DNA from 3 places in the Rhizobium sp. BK377 genome. Region 3 is predicted to be linked to each of the others. Evidence: predicted binding sites of a transcription regulator. Region 3 holds the regulator's gene; each other region holds the start of a gene.
What was found. The regulator LexA, encoded in region 3, represses DNA repair genes until DNA is damaged. The targets are predictions, from matches to a motif close to TGTTCNNNNTGTGTTCNG.
Positions count from the first base shown of each region.

Region 1: FHT92_RS06700 (DNA recombination protein RmuC) is a predicted target of LexA. The motif match lies at 2,017-2,034, and genes of this name have one in related genera.
Region 2: FHT92_RS29375 (ImuA family protein) is a predicted target of LexA. The motif match lies at 2,655-2,672, and genes of this name have one in related genera.

Region 1 covers NZ_JACIAC010000001.1:1,350,676-1,356,213, forward strand. The annotation lists gene def (peptide deformylase) at 1-276, opposite strand, end outside; gene FHT92_RS06695 (globin-coupled sensor protein) at 374-1,873, opposite strand; gene FHT92_RS06700 (DNA recombination protein RmuC) at 2,066-3,289, shown strand; gene FHT92_RS06705 (ribokinase) at 3,333-4,232, shown strand; gene FHT92_RS06710 (methyl-accepting chemotaxis protein) at 4,477-5,538, shown strand, end outside.
Region 2 covers NZ_JACIAC010000005.1:358,080-363,617, reverse strand. The annotation lists gene FHT92_RS21350 (VOC family protein) at 101-520, opposite strand; gene FHT92_RS21345 (hypothetical protein) at 630-866, opposite strand; gene FHT92_RS21340 (HpcH/HpaI aldolase/citrate lyase family protein) at 980-1,885, shown strand; gene FHT92_RS21335 (DUF1737 domain-containing protein) at 1,885-2,091, shown strand; gene FHT92_RS21330 (metallopeptidase family protein) at 2,093-2,530, opposite strand; gene FHT92_RS29375 (ImuA family protein) at 2,693-3,637, shown strand; gene FHT92_RS21325 (DNA polymerase Y family protein) at 3,549-5,096, shown strand; gene FHT92_RS21320 (error-prone DNA polymerase) at 5,093-5,538, shown strand, end outside.
Region 3 covers NZ_JACIAC010000001.1:98,654-104,191, forward strand. The annotation lists gene kdsA (3-deoxy-8-phosphooctulonate synthase) at 1-302, opposite strand, end outside; gene FHT92_RS00460 (VOC family protein) at 299-1,186, opposite strand; gene lexA (transcriptional repressor LexA) at 1,382-2,107, shown strand; gene FHT92_RS00470 (ComEC/Rec2 family competence protein) at 2,088-4,517, opposite strand; gene gltA (citrate synthase) at 4,806-5,538, shown strand, end outside.

The DNA.
Region 1 (5,538 bases), 1.3 Mb from region 3:
CTCTTCATAGACAGAACGATCGTCCGAGGAGTTGACGATTTCCGGATTGATGAAGACGAGCGGCTGCTTTTCCTCACCTTCCTTCGACAGATCGATGACAAGCATGCGGCGCGGGACGCCGATCTGGATTGCGGCAAGGCCGATGCCCGGCGCATCGTACATGGTTTCCAGCATGTCATCGGAAAGACGCTGGAGGTCGGCATCAACCCGCTCGAACGGCTTGGAAACCTGACGGAGAACGGGATCGGGAAGAATGATGAGTGGCTTGATGGTCATGGCGTTCCCATAACCCATCTTTTCACGCTAGGGAATTATCCGCCGGGCAGGGATTGCGGTTTTTTGCAACGCCTGCCCGGGTTTTTGCCTCGATTGTTCAGGCCGCGCGGCGGGCGGCACCGGCTGCCTGCCGGCTTTCAGCGCGTGCGCGGAAACGCTGCAGAAGCTCTATGAGGTTTTCAACCTCATCCTTCAGCCTACGGGTTTCGGCGGACGTACGCTCCACCATGCCGGAGTTCTGCTGAGTGATGGTGTCCATATTGCGGATTGCGACGCTGACCTCGTTCACTCCCGTCGCCTGATCGCGGGCGGCTGCGGCGATATCGGCGACGAAGCTGTTGATGATGTCGATGCGGCTGATCATATCGCTCAGCGCTTCACCCGTGCTGCTGACGATGTTGACGCCCTCGTTCACCTGCGTCGAGCTTTGGGAGATCAGATTCTTGATTTCCTTGGCGGCATCGGCGGTGCGCTGGGCAAGCTGACGTACTTCCTGCGCGACGACCGCAAAGCCCTTACCGGCATCGCCGGCGCGCGCAGCTTCGACGCCGGCATTCAGTGCCAGCAGGTTGGTCTGGAAAGCGATCTCGTCGATGACGCCGATGATCTTGGCGATTTCGGTAGAGGACTTCTCGATACCCGCCATGGCCGAAACGGCGCTGGTGACGAGTTCGCCGGAATTCTTGGCCTTCTCCTGCGTTTCCCGCACGGCGCTTGACGCCTTCTCGGCATTGGCAGCGGTCTGGCTGACGCTGACGGAGAGCTGCTGCAGCGCCGCCGAGCTTTCTTCGACGCCAGCTGCCTGCTGCGCGGTGCGCAAGGCGAGATCGTCGGTGGCCTTGGACATCACATCGGCGCCTTCAAGAATGTGGCCGGACGTCGTGCGGACCGACGCAAAGGAATCACGCAGCGCGCCGACCGCCCTGTTGTAGTCCTCTGCCATTCCGCGGAAATCGCCGGGCAGATCGGAGGGTAGCGTTGCTTCCAGGTCACCGCGCGACAATGCTTCGAGGCCGCGGCGCAGATGTTCCAGCGCCAGCGCCTGATCGGCTTCGGCCCGGGCGCGCTCTTCTTCCAGCACGCGGCGCTTTTCATCAAGCGCTTCCAGGTAAACCGAGATGGAATAGTCCATATCGAGCATTGCCGCCTTGATGACGGCGGTCAGCTTTTCGGCGAGCGCCTTTCCCTGCTGGCGGGCAAAGAGCGATGGCCACTGCTTTTCCATCAGGCCACGGACGAGTTCCGACATGACAAGCGCATAACCGCCGATATACCAGCGCGGCTCCAGACCAATGCGGGCATGGGTGCGACCGACGGCCGCAACACCATTCACGTAACTCTCGTCGAAATTGCCGCCCGAAAGATTGCCCCAATGCTCCTGCTGGCGCTTTTTGGCGTGGCCCATATGGGCCTTATTGGAGAAGAAGCCTGCTACCGCCGGCGTCTTTGCAAGTTTGCCGTAGAACTTGTCGAGCGCGTCGCCGAGAAGTTCCGAGATCGCCGGCCGCAGCTCCCGCAGGTTCTTGCGTGCCTCATCGTCAAGCTCAATGAAGTCAAGGCGCTGCCTGAGGGCATTATTGGTCTGCTGGGAAGTCATGGGGATCTCTATCTGGCGCGGATGCGGAGGGAAATTGCAGCGTCAGATTTGGCGAATATGGTTTAGCAATCGTTAAACGTGCGACCAATTTTTCTTCCGCTCCAGTTAATTAGCGTCATTCCCACCGGTGATACGGCGTGGATTGTTCACGTTTTGATCTGGATATTGTCGTTTATTTTGTTATGGTGCAGCATGACCGCGACATCCGACTCACTCACCATTTCCTTGCCGATACTGAGCCCCGGCGTGCTTGCACTTGCTGGAGGCGCACTCGCCGTTCTCATCCTCGTGACAATCGTGTTTGCCTTGCGCAATGCGGGCATCCGGCGCGAGGAAGCGGAAGAGGCCAATCTTCGCGCCGCCGAAAGCGAGGCGCGCATGGCAGAACTTCTGAAAATACAGGCGGAGATGCAGGGACGCATCTCGACCATGACGGAAGTCTTCGGTGCACGGCAGGCCGAGCTCAACCATGCGATCAACCAGCGCCTCGACGGCATGTCACAGCGCATGAATTCGACGCTGACCGAGCAGACCAAATCGACGCATGACAACCTGCAGAAGCTGCAGGAGCGCCTGGCGGTGATCGATATTGCCCAGAATAATATTCAAACGCTCGCCAAGGATGTCGTCGGGCTGCAGGCCATTCTTTCCAACAAGCAGACGCGTGGCGCTTTCGGCCAGTCGCGTATGGAGACGATCGTCGCAGACGGCCTGCCCATGGGCGCCTATGCTTTCCAGCAGACGCTTTCGAATGGCTCGCGACCGGACTGCACGATCAGGATGCCGAACGGTGCACCGCCGCTGGTGATCGACGCGAAGTTTCCGCTCGAGGCGTGGAACGCGATCCGCGATGCAGGCAGTACGGATGCCGGTAAACTTGCCGGTCAGCAGTTTCGCCGTGATATGGAAGTTCACATCAAGGATATTTCAGAGAAATATCTGATCCAGGGCGAGACGCAGGACACGGCTTTTCTCTTCGTTCCCTCGGAATCGATCTTTGCTGAAATTCACGAAAATTTCGAGGCGATCGTGCAGAAGGCTCACCGCGCGCGCGTCGTTATCGTCTCGCCTTCGCTCCTGATGCTGTCGATCCAAGTCATTCAGGCCGTGCTGAAAGACCAGCGCATGCGGGCGCAGGCGCATGTCATCCAAGGCGAAGTCGCCCTCCTGATGGATGATCTCGGCCGGCTGGACGAGCGGGTGCGCAAGTTGCAGGGGCACTTCTCGCAGACGCAGCGCGATGTGGACCAGATCATCACCTCGGCGGACAAACTCACCAAGCGCGGTGCGAAGATCGAGGCACTGGAATTCGAAGCAGGCGGCGACGGCAAGCAAGCGCAGGTGAGCGAGCCGCTGGCGAAGTCAGTCGAAAGCAGGACCGGCCTGCTCAAGCTCAGGGTAGTTGACGAGGAGTGATCGCTTCGGCAGTGTCGCGACCCGAAGCAAGGACAGACATGCCATGATCACAGTTTTCGGCTCCATCAACATGGACCTTATCGCCACCACCGAGCGCCTGCCGAAGCCCGGCGAGACAGTTGCCGGTAACAGCTTTGCAACGGCTGCCGGCGGCAAGGGCGCAAATCAGGCACTCGCCGCCCGGCGGGCAGGCCGTTATGTCCATATGGCAGGCGCTGTCGGCAAGGATACGTTTGCCGAAGGTGCGCTCGAACTGCTCGACGGCGCCGGCACCGATCTTTCCCGCGTCAGCCATGTCGACGGACCGACCGGCACAGCCCTCATTCTCGTCGGCGGCGACGGCGAGAACATGATCGCGGTCATTCCCGGCGCGAACGGCGAGGTGAACGGCGACAATGCCGAGGCTGCCGTCGATGCCATGAACGAGGGCGATATTCTGATGCTGCAGCTCGAGGTTCCGGTCGTGGCGGTCGAGCGGGCGCTTGCCGCCTCTCGCGCCAAGGGCATCACCAGCATTCTCAATCTTGCCCCGCTCATTCCGGATGCGCCGCGCCTCGGCCGGCTGGCCGATATCGTCATTGCCAACGAGACCGAATTCGAGCGGCTGGCGGGACAGGAGAACATGAGTGCTGGCGATCGTGAGGCGGCGTTGGAGCGCCTGCATGCCGAGACCGCCCAGACCCTGATCGTCACGCTCGGCGGCGATGGCGTCATCGCGATCCGGGATGGTCAGATCGCGCGTGCACAGGGCCTCGTCATCGAACCCGTCGACACGGTCGGCGCCGGCGATACGTTCTGCGGCTACTTCGCAGCAAGCCTCGATGAAGGGCTGGATTTCAACTCGGCTCTCCGTCGTGCAGCGGTCGCCGGCTCGCTCGCCTGCCTGAAGGCGGGAGCACAACCCTCCATACCGCTCGCCGCCGAAGTCGCAGACAGACTATAATCTGATCTAACCACGAACAGTCGATGAAACGGCACCCTCATTTTGGGGTGGCGCCCTGGTTTTGCGGCCGAAATACAGCGAATTTCATTCAAATTTAAGAGATTTCTGGCGATCATTCCGGTGATCGAACCTCGTCCATCCGCGATAGTGGTTCGCCCCTATTTATGGCTGCTCCATGATGGAGCGACGCCTTACCCGCTGTGCCGAAGAATGGCCCTTCGGCGCGTCCTTGCCCGAGGAACACATGTTCATTTTCAGAATGAAATCGCTTGCGGCGAAACTTATCGTCATTACCGGTGTTGCCATCGCACTGGTGCTTGTCGCTTCAAACCTCTTCCTCATCGATCAGACTCGCAATCGCGTTCAGACCCTCACGCTCGATCAGGCAAACTCGGAAGCCAAGTCGATCGCCAATGAGATTGCCGCTAATGTCGGCGAGCTGGCGAGCGCTGCCCGTACCATGTCGGGCGTCGTCGGGCGCGGACATGAAGGCAAGATCCTCGACCGCAAGGGCATCATCAGCATTCTGAAATCCAACCTCGAACAGAACGCTTTCGCCTTCGGCAGCTGGTTCTGCGAACAGCTCGGCGCATTCGATGGCAAGACTACGGAAATCGCCAACAACAACGACGAAGGCACCAACAAGGTTGGCGCCTTCACGCCTTACTGGTCGAAGAACAGGACCGGCGACATCCAGTTCTCGACCTTCGAAAACGATTACACTGCCGAATGGTGGAAGCTTGCTGCCGATAGCGGTAAGGGCGCAATCACGGCGCCCTACCTCGCCGAGGGCACCGACGTTCCGACCCTGCTGACCTCGATTGCCTATCCGGTGATGTCCGGCGGCAAGATGATCGGTGTGGAAGGCGTCGATATTTCGCTGAAGTCGCTCACTGACAAGGTGCAGGCACTGCGCCCCTTCGGCTCCGGCCGCGTGACGCTGATCGCCCAGAACGGCAACTGGATCGTTGCTCCGCTGCCCAACCTGATGTCCAAGCCTTATGGCGACAATCCCGGCTCGGCTGACGTAAAGGCTGCGCTTTCGTCCATGAAGGTCGGCCTCGTCAAGAACCTGAGCTTCGACGGCCTCGATCCATTCGACCGCGTTGTCTATCCCTTCGCCGTACCCGGCCTGAACGCCAACTGGGTCGTGCTGGTCGACGTCCCGCACACGGCAATGAATGCGCCGGTTCAGGACCAGACCTTCATGATGGTCATCAACGGCATCATCGTGCTCGGAGCCGTGCTGCTCGCGCTCTATTTCGCCGTCCGCACGCTTGTTCAGCGTCCGCTCGCCGGTCTCGTT
Region 2 (5,538 bases), on a different contig from region 3:
CTGATTTTGCATCTATTCCAGTTTTCCGCCGAAATGAAGAAGAATCTTTCGCTGATGGAGGCCGCGCGACGTTTCCCGCGGCCTGCCGATTGCGCGACCTCTACTTGGACGGTGCGTTCAGACCCCAGAGCACACCGAACGGATCACGAAGCTGGCCGTAGCGGTCACCCCAGAACATCAGTTCGACCGGCATGACCACTTCGGCGCCGGCAGCCACCGCGCGATCCCACCAGAAATCGATATCGTCGATCACCAGCTGGATGGCAAAGCCCTCATGGCCCTTGAAGGGATGGCCGTATTCCGGATAGGCATCCGACAGCATGAGGGAACTGCCGTTGATATAAAGGTGCACATGCATCGTGCGGCCACTCTCGTCGGGCGGCACGATATAGGCCTGTTCGGCGCCGAAAGCCTTCTTGTAGAATTCCGCAGCCTTTGCCGCGCCATCGACCGTCAGATAGGGAAGCAGGCCATTCTTGACCGGCGGCATCTTGGCCTGGTTGCTCTCCATCGCGTCCATGCTCGTCCTCCATTCGTTTTTGAAGTGCCGGCTGAATGCTCGGCTGCTTCAAGGACGTAGCATGGGAGTGTGAGCCGACAATGTCGGTCAGAATTTCAGCGAAAAGCGATCAGAGATCGATGATCGTGCCGCGGCCGTCATTCCAGATGCGCATTTCGCGCTTGCCGTCAGCGCGAGCGCGGGCGCGCACGGGAGCGGGCTTCATCTTCATCGAAAGGGCGCGGCCGACCATGAGCACGGTCAGGATGCCGCCGACGGCGAGCGTGACCGAGAAGGTGAGAAGCAGCATGGCCACGAAGACGGTGGCGCCAGCAAGCATGAAGAAGATGGAGCGAATGTTCTGCATTGGTTATAGACCTTTCTACGGAAAGGAATGTGGTCCTTCTTTTTCATCTCTGCAAGCCAAGCATGGCTTTTTGTTGTCTTGCGAGGCTTTACGAAGCTTGGCACTAATGGTCCATGAGCCGAACACCACCTCTTCGTTCCCTGCGTCTGCGCCGCTCGGTACTGAGCGTACCCGCCATCAACGCGCGTGCACTTGAAAAGACCCATTCCCTTGATTGCGATGCGGTTATTCTCGATCTCGAGGATTCCGTCGCGCCTGAGAAGAAGGCGGAAGCGCGCGACAATCTGAAAGCTTTTTTTGCCGATCCGCCGCTTGAGGGTAAGGAAAGGATCATCCGCATCAATTCTTTGTCATCCGGATTCGGACTGGCGGATCTGGAGTTGATAAAGGCATTATCGCCCGATGCTGTTCTCCTGCCGAAGGTGGACGAAGCGCAGGACGTCATGGCAATCAGTGATCTGCTTGCCGAGGCCTATGCGCCGGAGGAGTTGCGCATCTGGGCGATGATCGAGACGCCGCGCGGCGTGCTGAATGCCGCAGCGATCGCCGAATCCGGCCGCACGCCGGGATCGCGGCTCGATTGCCTCGTCGTCGGCCTCAACGACCTGCGCAAGGAAACAGGGGTTCTGCCGCAGACCGGGCGGACTTATCTCGTGCCGTGGCTGATGCAGGTCATTCTGGCGGTCAAGGCCCATGGACTCGATGCGCTGGACAGCGTCTTCAACGATTTCCGGAATGCCGATGGCTTCGACGCCGAATGCGGGCAGGGCCGCGGCATGGGTTTTGTGGGCAAGATGCTGATCCATCCAGCGCAGATCGAAGCCGCCAACCGGTATTTCGGGCCTGACGCAGAAGAGATTGCGGAGGCGGAGGCAATCATTGCCGCCTTTGCCGATCCAGCTGCAGAAGGGCTCAACGTCATCAATGTGAACGGGCGGATGATCGAGCGGCTGCATCTTGTCCAGGCCGAAGCTCTGGTCCATAAAGCGCACCTGATTTCCGCAAGAAAGCCCGCCTGATGAAACTCTACCGCTTCCTGACCGGTCCCGACGACGCTTCCTTCTGCCACAAGGTGACGGCGGCGCTGAACAAGGGCTGGTCGCTGTCCGGTTCGCCCACCTATGCCTTCAACGCTGCGACCGGCCAGATGCAGTGTGGCCAGGCCGTGGTCAAGGAGGTCGAGGGCAAGGATTATCACCCGGACATGAAGCTGTCCGAACAATAAATCAGCGTTCGGCCGCTTCTTCGGCGCTTGCCTCAATGCGTTCCATGTCGTCGTCGCTGAGGCCGAAGTGGTGACCGATCTCATGGATCAGCACATGGGTGATGATATCACCCAGCGTTTCGTCGTTTTCGGCCCAGTAATCGAGGATCGGACGGCGATAGAGGCGGATGCGGTTCGGCATTTCGCCGGTTTCCACGGTAAAGCGCTCCGAAATGCCGCGGCCCTCGAAAAGGCCGAGCAGGTCGAAGGGCGTTTCCAGCGCCATGTCCTCGAAAACTTCGTCATCGGGGAAGTCTTCGATTTCGATGGTCAGATTGGTCGTCAGCTTGCGAAATTCGTCCGGCAGATGGCTGTATGCGTCCATTGCCAGCGACTCGAAGGCGCTGATCGTCGGCGCATGGCGGTCCCGCCAATCATCGCTCCGGTCTATGTGGGCCATGAATATTCCTTCCTTTGCCGGCCCATATAGAGCCTTTATCGCCGATTTTCGAGTGCGGAATCAAAGGCAGGAATAAATTCTTATAAAATGGCCGTTGACTCTTCATTAGAGCTCTGGAATCTATAAGAACATAACAGGAACAAGACGGATGGAGAGAACGCCATGGCGCAGACCGCCCTGGCGCGCGAGCGGCTTTTTGCGCTCCGCGAAACCATTGCTCGACTGGAGGGAAAATCCGCGCCGGCGCTGGCCGCGGCGGAACGGGAAGCCCTCTCGGAAGGATGCGAGAGACGGCAGGATTGCATTCTGCCTCGGCTGTCTTTTGGCATTCAACCGTTCGATGAGGCCCTGGAAGGCGGCCTGCAGCTCGATGCGATTACCGAATTCCGTGCGGCGCGTTCCGGCCATGCAGGGGCGGTAAGCGGTCTGGCGATGGCCATTGCGGCGCGACTGCAGAAGCAGGAAGAGGATGCCGGCAGGCTGCTGCCGCTGCTCTGGATCGGTGATGCCGTCGGCACACTGGAGGCAGGTCGTCCCTATGCTCCGGGGCTGAAGGATTTCGGGCTGAAGCCGGAAAGGTTTTTCCATGCCGCGCCGCGCAAACTGGAGGATGCGCTCTGGCTGGCGGAAGCGGCCCTTGAATGTGCTGCCTTCTCGGCCGTCGTCTTTGAAGTGCGCGGCAATCCCTTGCATTTCGGCCTGACCGAAAGCCGCCGACTCAGTCTCAGGGCACGCGCCGTCCGGCGTCCGCTCTTTCTCGTCCGTCAGGCCGGGGAGGAGGAGGCGAGCAGTGCCGCTTTCCGTCTGCATGTCGAGCCGGCGCCATCTGACCTGCGGCCGCTGCCGGACGGATCGAAGCTTTCCGGCAGCATCGGCAATCCGATTTTCCGTCTCACGCTGGAGAAGAGTCGCAATCCGGCCCCGCTTTCCTTTCTTCTGGAGTGGAACCCCCATGAACGCGAATTTCACCCTATCGACGAACCAAGCTTCGCTCGCCCTCCAGGCGAACAGTCAGCGCATTCTGGCGCTCAGCTTTCCGCATCTGCCAACGGACCGCATCGCCCGCAGACGGTGGGGGCTCTCCTGGCGTTCGAAAGGGCGTCCTGAAGCGGCACCCCTCGTCTGTTCCGGCAAGCTCAGCAATGCCATGCGGCTGACGGCGCTGGACGAGTTCGCCGAGAAGCTGGGGCTGAGAAAGGAACAGGGTGTTGCCGAAGCGCGCGCCATGTATCCGGCGCTCGATGTCGTAGAAGAGGATCCTGCGGCCGATCGCCGGCTGCTGGAAGCGATCGCCGACTGGTGCGATCGCTATACGCCGATGGTAGCGCTCGACGGCAAGGACGGGCTGTTTCTCGACATTACCGGCTGTGCCCATCTCTTCGGTGGTGAGAAGGTGCTTCTCAAGGATATCCTGTCGCGGCTCTTCCATATGGGGCTCGATGCGCGCGGTGCGATCTCCTCTTCGCCGGGTCTTTCCTGGGCCGTTTCCCGCTTCGGGCAGGGCGGCGTGGTGGAGGATGAGGAAACGGAGCGCATGCTGATGCCGCTGCCCGTCTCGGCCTTGCGGCTGGAGGACCTGACCGTCGATGCCCTGAAGAAACTTGGCCTCAAATATGTTGGCGACGTCATCCATGCGCCTCGGGCGCCGCTGACCCGCCGCTTCGGGCCGACATTGCTTCTGCGTCTCGATCAGGCGCTGGGTCGCGAGGAGGAGCCGATCTCGCCCCGGCTTCCTGTCCCCAGCCTCTCATCCGAACGCCGTCTGGTCGAGCCGGTTGGAACGGAAGAACAGATTCTTGCCGTCACCGGCCAAATCGCCGTGTCGCTGAAGCCGTCCCTGGAGGCGCGTGGCGCCGGCGGGCGGGTGTTCGAGCTGGTGCTGTTTCGTGTCGATGGCAGGGTTTTCCGCATTTCCGTCGGCGCCTCACGACCACTTCGCGAACCAAAGCTCGTCGCCGGGCTGTTTTCCGAGCGTCTGCAGGTGATCTATGACGATATCGATGCCGGCTATGGTTTCGAGATCCTGCGCCTGAATGTGCTACGGCATGATTCATTCAACGACGCGCAGGGTGATTTCGAAGGGAACGGCCAGGGGGAGATCTCGCTTTCGAGCTTTGTCGACCGTGTCGCGGCCCGGCTTGGTCCGGACTGTCTGCAAAGCTTCCAGCTTCGCGAGAGCCATGTGCCGGAGCGTGCCGTGATGACGGTGCCGGCAATGGAGAACCTTCCGGCATTGCGGAAGACGGAGCAGGGAAGCGCGCTTCCTTTCCGTGAGGAGCGTCCGCTGCGGCTTTTTGCAACGCCGGAGCCGGTCGAGGTCGCATTTGCCGAGGTGCCTGATGGTGCGCCGCAGACATTCCGTTGGCGGCGCCTGCAGCATCAGGTGGCGAGGAGCGAAGGCCCTGAACGGATTGCCATGGAATGGTGGATCGATGGGGATGAGGTCCAGGCGCGTGATTACTTTCGGATCGAAGATGAGGTCGGGCACCGTTTCTGGATCTATCGCCGCGGCCTCTATGGCCAGAAACCCGATCCTCAATGGTTCATGCATGGGGTATTTGCATGAGACCCGAGCCCGCGTTCTTCGAGATCGGCACGAGGACGAATTTTTCGTTCCTGGAAGGCGCGTCGAAACCGGAAGAGATGGTCGTGCAGGCCGCTTATCTGAAGCTCGGCGGTCTCGGCATTGCGGATCGGAATTCGGTTGCCGGCGTGGTGCGGGCGCATGCGCAGGCAGAACAGCTCGAGGAAAGATATAAGAACAGGGATGCGATCCTGGCTCAGGCAAAGAAGGAAGGGAAAACGGAGATCATTCTCGACCCTATCCGGATTCAGCCAGGCGCTCGTCTCGTCTTTTCCGATGGAACGCCCGATATCCTTGCCTATCCGCAAAACCGGCGAGGCTGGGCAAATCTCTGTCGCCTGCTCAGTGTCGGCAACCTGAAGGAAGAATCGGTCAAGGGAACCTGCATCCTGACGGAAGCAGAGCTCATGGAATGGGGCGATGA
Region 3 (5,538 bases):
GTCAGGACGGGAAAGCCGAACTCCTTCTTGAGATCGGCAAAAACTTCCATTGCCTTTTCCAAGCCGATACCGCGCTTGGCGGAAATAGAGGTACGGTTCGCCTTGTCATAGGAGGTCTTGTAGACGAGGCCGATGTCGAGCTTGGCGCACAACTCCTTCAGCGTGCCACCAACCATGAAAGCATGCTCGCGGCTTTCCATCTGGCACGGGCCTGCGATGAGCGAAAGCTTGGCGGAATTGGAAAACAGAACCTGGCCAGCGCCTTCGCCGATCCGGACCTCTGCATTGGTAGTGGAGCTCATGATGTTTCCTCGAAGGCGAAGAGCACGCCCTGTCCGGGCGTGGGCTTCACCAGAATACGGTTGCCCTTGCGTGTATAGGTCACCCCGTTAGCAGCCAAATGCGCTTCTGTCACGGCCAGATCGCCGACGGCAAAGAGGACGGCCCGGCCGCGCAGGCCGCGATCGGTATCCGGTATCACCAGATCGTAGTAGGCCTCCAGCCCCTCAGGGGTCATCAGGCTGATTTTCGCTTTTCCGGTAGGGACGTCCAGCCCGAAACTCGTTTCCTCCGCAGAGGCAGCTTTTGCGGCCGTGCGAACGAACTCGCTGAAGGCTGCCGGCTCCTGCGCGGTGAGAACAATCTCGGCAATGTTTGTCACGCCGTTGGCATGAGTCTCCAGCGCGCTGCGGTCGGCAGGAAGCGGGTTGACGCGCTCGACAGCGAAGAGAAAGAAATCCGGCGCCCGGAGATCGCCGGCAAAAGCGAGCCGAAAGCCGGCAACGCTTTCGGTACCATCAGGCATTTTCACAGGACGTTCGAACTGCAGCACAGAACCTGCACTTATGCCGTCCCTCGCGAACCGAGCATGTTCATGCCTCGCATCCGCTGTCGCGAAGGCGATGGCGGACAGTCCCTCGCCGCCGCAGCGGAAGCGGAAAGCCTGGTTGCGGGCAGTAAAAACATTCCCCTCACGCGCCGTCTCCTCGCTTTCCTCCACACTCGCCACACCCAACGGCTCGATATAGGTTTTATCGGCGAAGAAAACGCAGGCATTTTCCGTGCCAAAGGGATGTCGGGCATCGGGCGCGACGGTAAAGCCAAGCTTGCCCAGCCTTTCGCGCGCAAGATCAATATCGGTAACCGGCAAAACGAGATGATCGATCGGAAGCGTTTCTTGGCTCATCAGTTCCCTCCAGCAACTACAAGGAGATGTGCTTCAGCAAGCGCCATGAGACAAGGCCGGGAAGGCTTGGGGGCCAAGAAAAATAAAATTCTCGACAGAATGAACAGAAGTTTTACGAAAATTTAGCTACTTGCAGAACACATATGGAACATATAGTGTCCGTTCTGGATTTGTTTCAAGATGGGGTTAGACGCCATGCTTACGCGCAAACAACAGGAACTCCTTCTTTTCATTCACGAAAGGATGAAGGAGTCAGGCGTTCCGCCGTCTTTCGACGAAATGAAGGACGCTCTGGATCTGGCCTCAAAATCCGGTATCCATCGGCTGATCACGGCGCTCGAGGAACGCGGTTTCATTCGCCGGCTTCCGAACCGGGCTCGTGCGCTCGAAGTCATCAAATTGCCGGAAGCCTATAACCCAAGCCTGCAGCAGCGGCGCGGCTTTTCGCCGAGCGTCATCGAGGGCAGTCTTGGCAAACCCCAGCCGGTGGCACCTCCTGCCTCGGCAAAGCCCGCACCCGCGGCCGATAACAGCAATGCGGTCTCCGTTCCCGTCATGGGCCGCATCGCTGCCGGTGTTCCGATCTCGGCAATCCAGAACAATACGCATGACATCACCGTTCCCGCCGATATGCTGGGTTCAGGCGAGCATTATGCCCTCGAAGTTCGCGGCGACTCGATGATCGAAGCCGGGATTTTCGATGGCGACACGGTTATTATCCGCAATGGCAGCACCGCCAATCCGGGCGATATCGTCGTCGCGCTGGTCGATGACGAGGAAGCCACGCTCAAGCGCTTCCGCCGCAAGGGCGCATCGATTGCGCTCGAGGCAGCAAACCCTGCTTACGAGACCCGCATTTTTCCACCGGACCGTGTCAAGGTCCAGGGCAAGCTCGTCGGCCTCATTCGCCGCTATCACTGACCGGCGACAGGCTGGCGTCTGCGAATGTGTTGCTGCGCCAGTCATAGGCGCGGTGGCGCATCCAAGGGCGCCGCAATGTGTCGAATGCGATTGCGACCTCCGCTCCTTTATCGGTGAATCGAAGTTCAACAGAACCCGTCTTGCGCAGCGTTTCGCCGGTAAAGAGCAGCGCGCCGGAACGGCAACGGTCGAAGCGCAATCGAACAGCGGTCACGACAATATCAGCCGTATCACAGGCGGGCCCGAGATAGGCAGCATTGTCGATGACGGTCAGTTTCTTTCCATTGCCGAGCAAGGCGGTGCACCAGGCGCTCTTCAGGCAGGAGAAGCGTGAAGGGCGACCGGTGGCAACTGACTGTTTCATCGCCTCTCTCGCTTCATCCTGTTGTTCTGGCGAGAGCTGCAGCCTTTTGCCGTCTGGCGCAGTGGGTGGCGCCTTGGCAACTTGGAGCATAACCGGCTTCTGATGCTCTTCGATCGCAAGTGCCCTCTGCCATTGTTCGAAGATGAAGGCGGGCGGCTTTTCACGGTTCGAAGCCATCGCCTGTCCGTCGATTATAGCGACTAGGCCGCCATCTTCGGAAATGGCGATGTCGGGCATCGCTTGTGACGGAAGCAGCACTACAGCAAGCGTTGAGACCGCCACAATTGCGGTTCCCATGTGCTGCAGACGGGTTCTGAGCAGGGTCAGCAGCAGAAAGCCGAAGACGGCTGCCGGGAAGTACCAACCGGGCAAGCGGCCCACATCAATATTGCCACCCCAGCCCGATACCGTCGTTGCGATTTTTATCACCAGATCAAGCCCGAAGCCTGCAACCTGCCATACCGGACCATCAAGGCCAAAAGGCATCAGCAGCATCGCCAGCATCCCGGCCGGCATGACGATGAAGGAAATAACCGGCATAGCCGCGAGATTTGCCGGCAGGCCATAGGCAGTCAGGCGGTGGAAATGCTCGATCGAAAACAGTGCCGTCGAGAAACCACCGATCAACGACGTCAGGAAGACGCCCCCGAAGAATCCGCCGACGACGAAGAAGGGTTTCATGATCGGCAGCTTGGCAAAGGCATTCTCCCGCATCGGGCGCCCCTTCCAGAGATCGTAGCCGGCAACCAGGGCAAGCGTCGCGGCGAAAGACATCTGGAAGCTTGGTCCGAGCACTTCCGATGGCGAGACGGCGAGGATCACGAGAGCGGAAAGCGCCACGTTTCTGAGACTGATCGACGGACGGTCGAAGAAGACGGCTACCAGCATGATCGCCATCATGATGAAGGCGCGTTCGGCGGAGACGGCAAAACCCGAGATCAGATAGTAGGCCGTCACCGCAGCGAGCGCGCCGGCCGCCGCGATCTTCTTGGTCGGCCATGCCTGGGCAATGCCGGGAAACAGGCTGAGAATGACGCGGAGGCCGACAAAGAAGATGCCGGCGGAGAGCGCCATGTTGAGACCGGAGATCGCGATGATATGCGCAAGGCCGGATTGCCGCAGCGCTTCCGTCGTTTCATCCGAGATCGCCCGTCTCTCGTCGGTGACAAGTGAAGCGGCAAAGGCCCCGGTGTCGCCAGGCAGCGTAGAGCGAATCCGATCGCCGATGCCGGTTCTCAGGCTGTAGAGCCGTTCCAGAACGATCCCGGCGACCGAACCCGCTTGCTCCGGCTGTTCCGCAACCTTCTTCGGCGCGCCATAGAAGAAGCCGTTCGCACCAATGCCATCGAAATAGGCGCTGAAGGCGAAATCGTTGAGATGTGGGAGCGCCGGTCCGGCCGGAGGCGTGATGCGCGCCCTGCCCTCGATAACGTCGCCGAGTTCGAACGGCTGGGTGGCGCCGCGGACCAGCACGGAGATGCGTTCGGGCGGACGCTTGAGCTCGGGAGCATCCGTACCGGTGACGTCGAGAATATAACGCCAGCGCCCTTGGCCGTAGCCTTCTCGGCGTTCGACCCGGCCGGTTACCGTTGTCGTTACGGCTGAATCGAGGATCAGGGTCTTTGCCCGCCATGTTTCGATCTGCGCCGAGAGCATTCCGCCGACAAAGAGAAGCAGTGCGAGGAGCGTCGCCCGCAATTTGGTGCGGGCATGGCCGCAAAGCGCAACAGCGAGAACAAGCGCAAGCAGGCAGAGACCGAGGGAGACGGCCGGAAAATCCGAAGCTGCCAGAAACCAGGTCGCGGCACCCGCACCAAGGAAGACCGGCGAGATGAGGATGAGGCGACCGTGATCGGTCTCTTCGGCGGCCATCCGCATGGACGACCCGACGTATCGTTTCGCAACAGTCGCCAATCTCGATCGAAATGGGATCGCAACCTGCGTCCGAGCCGATTGCGTCACAATGGCGCGCGGAGCAATGCCTGCAAAATCCATTTTCTCACCAATGGATTGCGTCTGTCGTTCTCTTGTCTCTAACCCCGTCATATTCGCCTGGAGCTGCCCTTAATCCCAGCAGAATGCAACCTGAGATCAAAACGAGCAAACAATAATCGATTGAAATAAGAGGAAAATTCACAGGAACGAAAATCCAGTCAAATCATGGTGTTCTGATATGCATTTAGCTGATCGCTGCAGTGCCTAAAAGATAATGCCGCGATGCACAAAATGGCATCACGGTAACTTGGCATTAGCTTCCCGATCATATAGCTATCGCTGAGGACGCTTAACTCTTATGGCGCTTTTGCGGCGCCACCGCCACTCCGGAGGATCAGCATGACGGATCAAAGCGCTACAATCAAAATCGGTGAAAAATCAGTCGACCTGCCCGTGCGAAAAGGCACGGTTGGACCTGATGTCATCGATATCGGTGCACTCTACAAGAACACGGCTTCCTTCACCTACGATCCCGGGTTTACGTCGACCGCATCCTGTGAATCGAAGATCACCTATATCGACGGTGACGAGGGTGTGCTGCTGCATCGCGGCTATCCGATCGAGCAACTGGCCGAGCACGGCGACTTCCTCGAAGCCTGCTACCTGCTGCTTTACGGCGAACTGCCGACCGCAGCTCAGAAGAAGGACTTCGACTATCGCGTCACGCACCACACGATGGTGCACGAGCAGATGAGCCGCTTCTTCACCGGTTTCCGTCGCGACGCCCACCCGATGGCCGTCATGTGCGGCTGCGTTGGCGCGCTTTCGGCCTTCTATCACGACTCCACCGACATCACTGATCCGCATCAGCGCATGGTTGCCAGCCTGCGCATGATCGCCAAGATGCCGACGCTTGCCGCCATGGCCTATAAGTACCATATCGGCCAGCCCTTCGTTTACCCGAAGAACGACCTGGATTACGCATCCAACTTCCTGCGCATGTGCTTTGCCGTTCCCTGCGAGGAATATGTCGTCAATCCGGTGCTCGCACGCGCAATGGATCGCATTTTCATCCTGCATGCCGATCACGAGCAGAACGCCTCGACTTCGACGGTCCGTCTCGCCGGTTCGT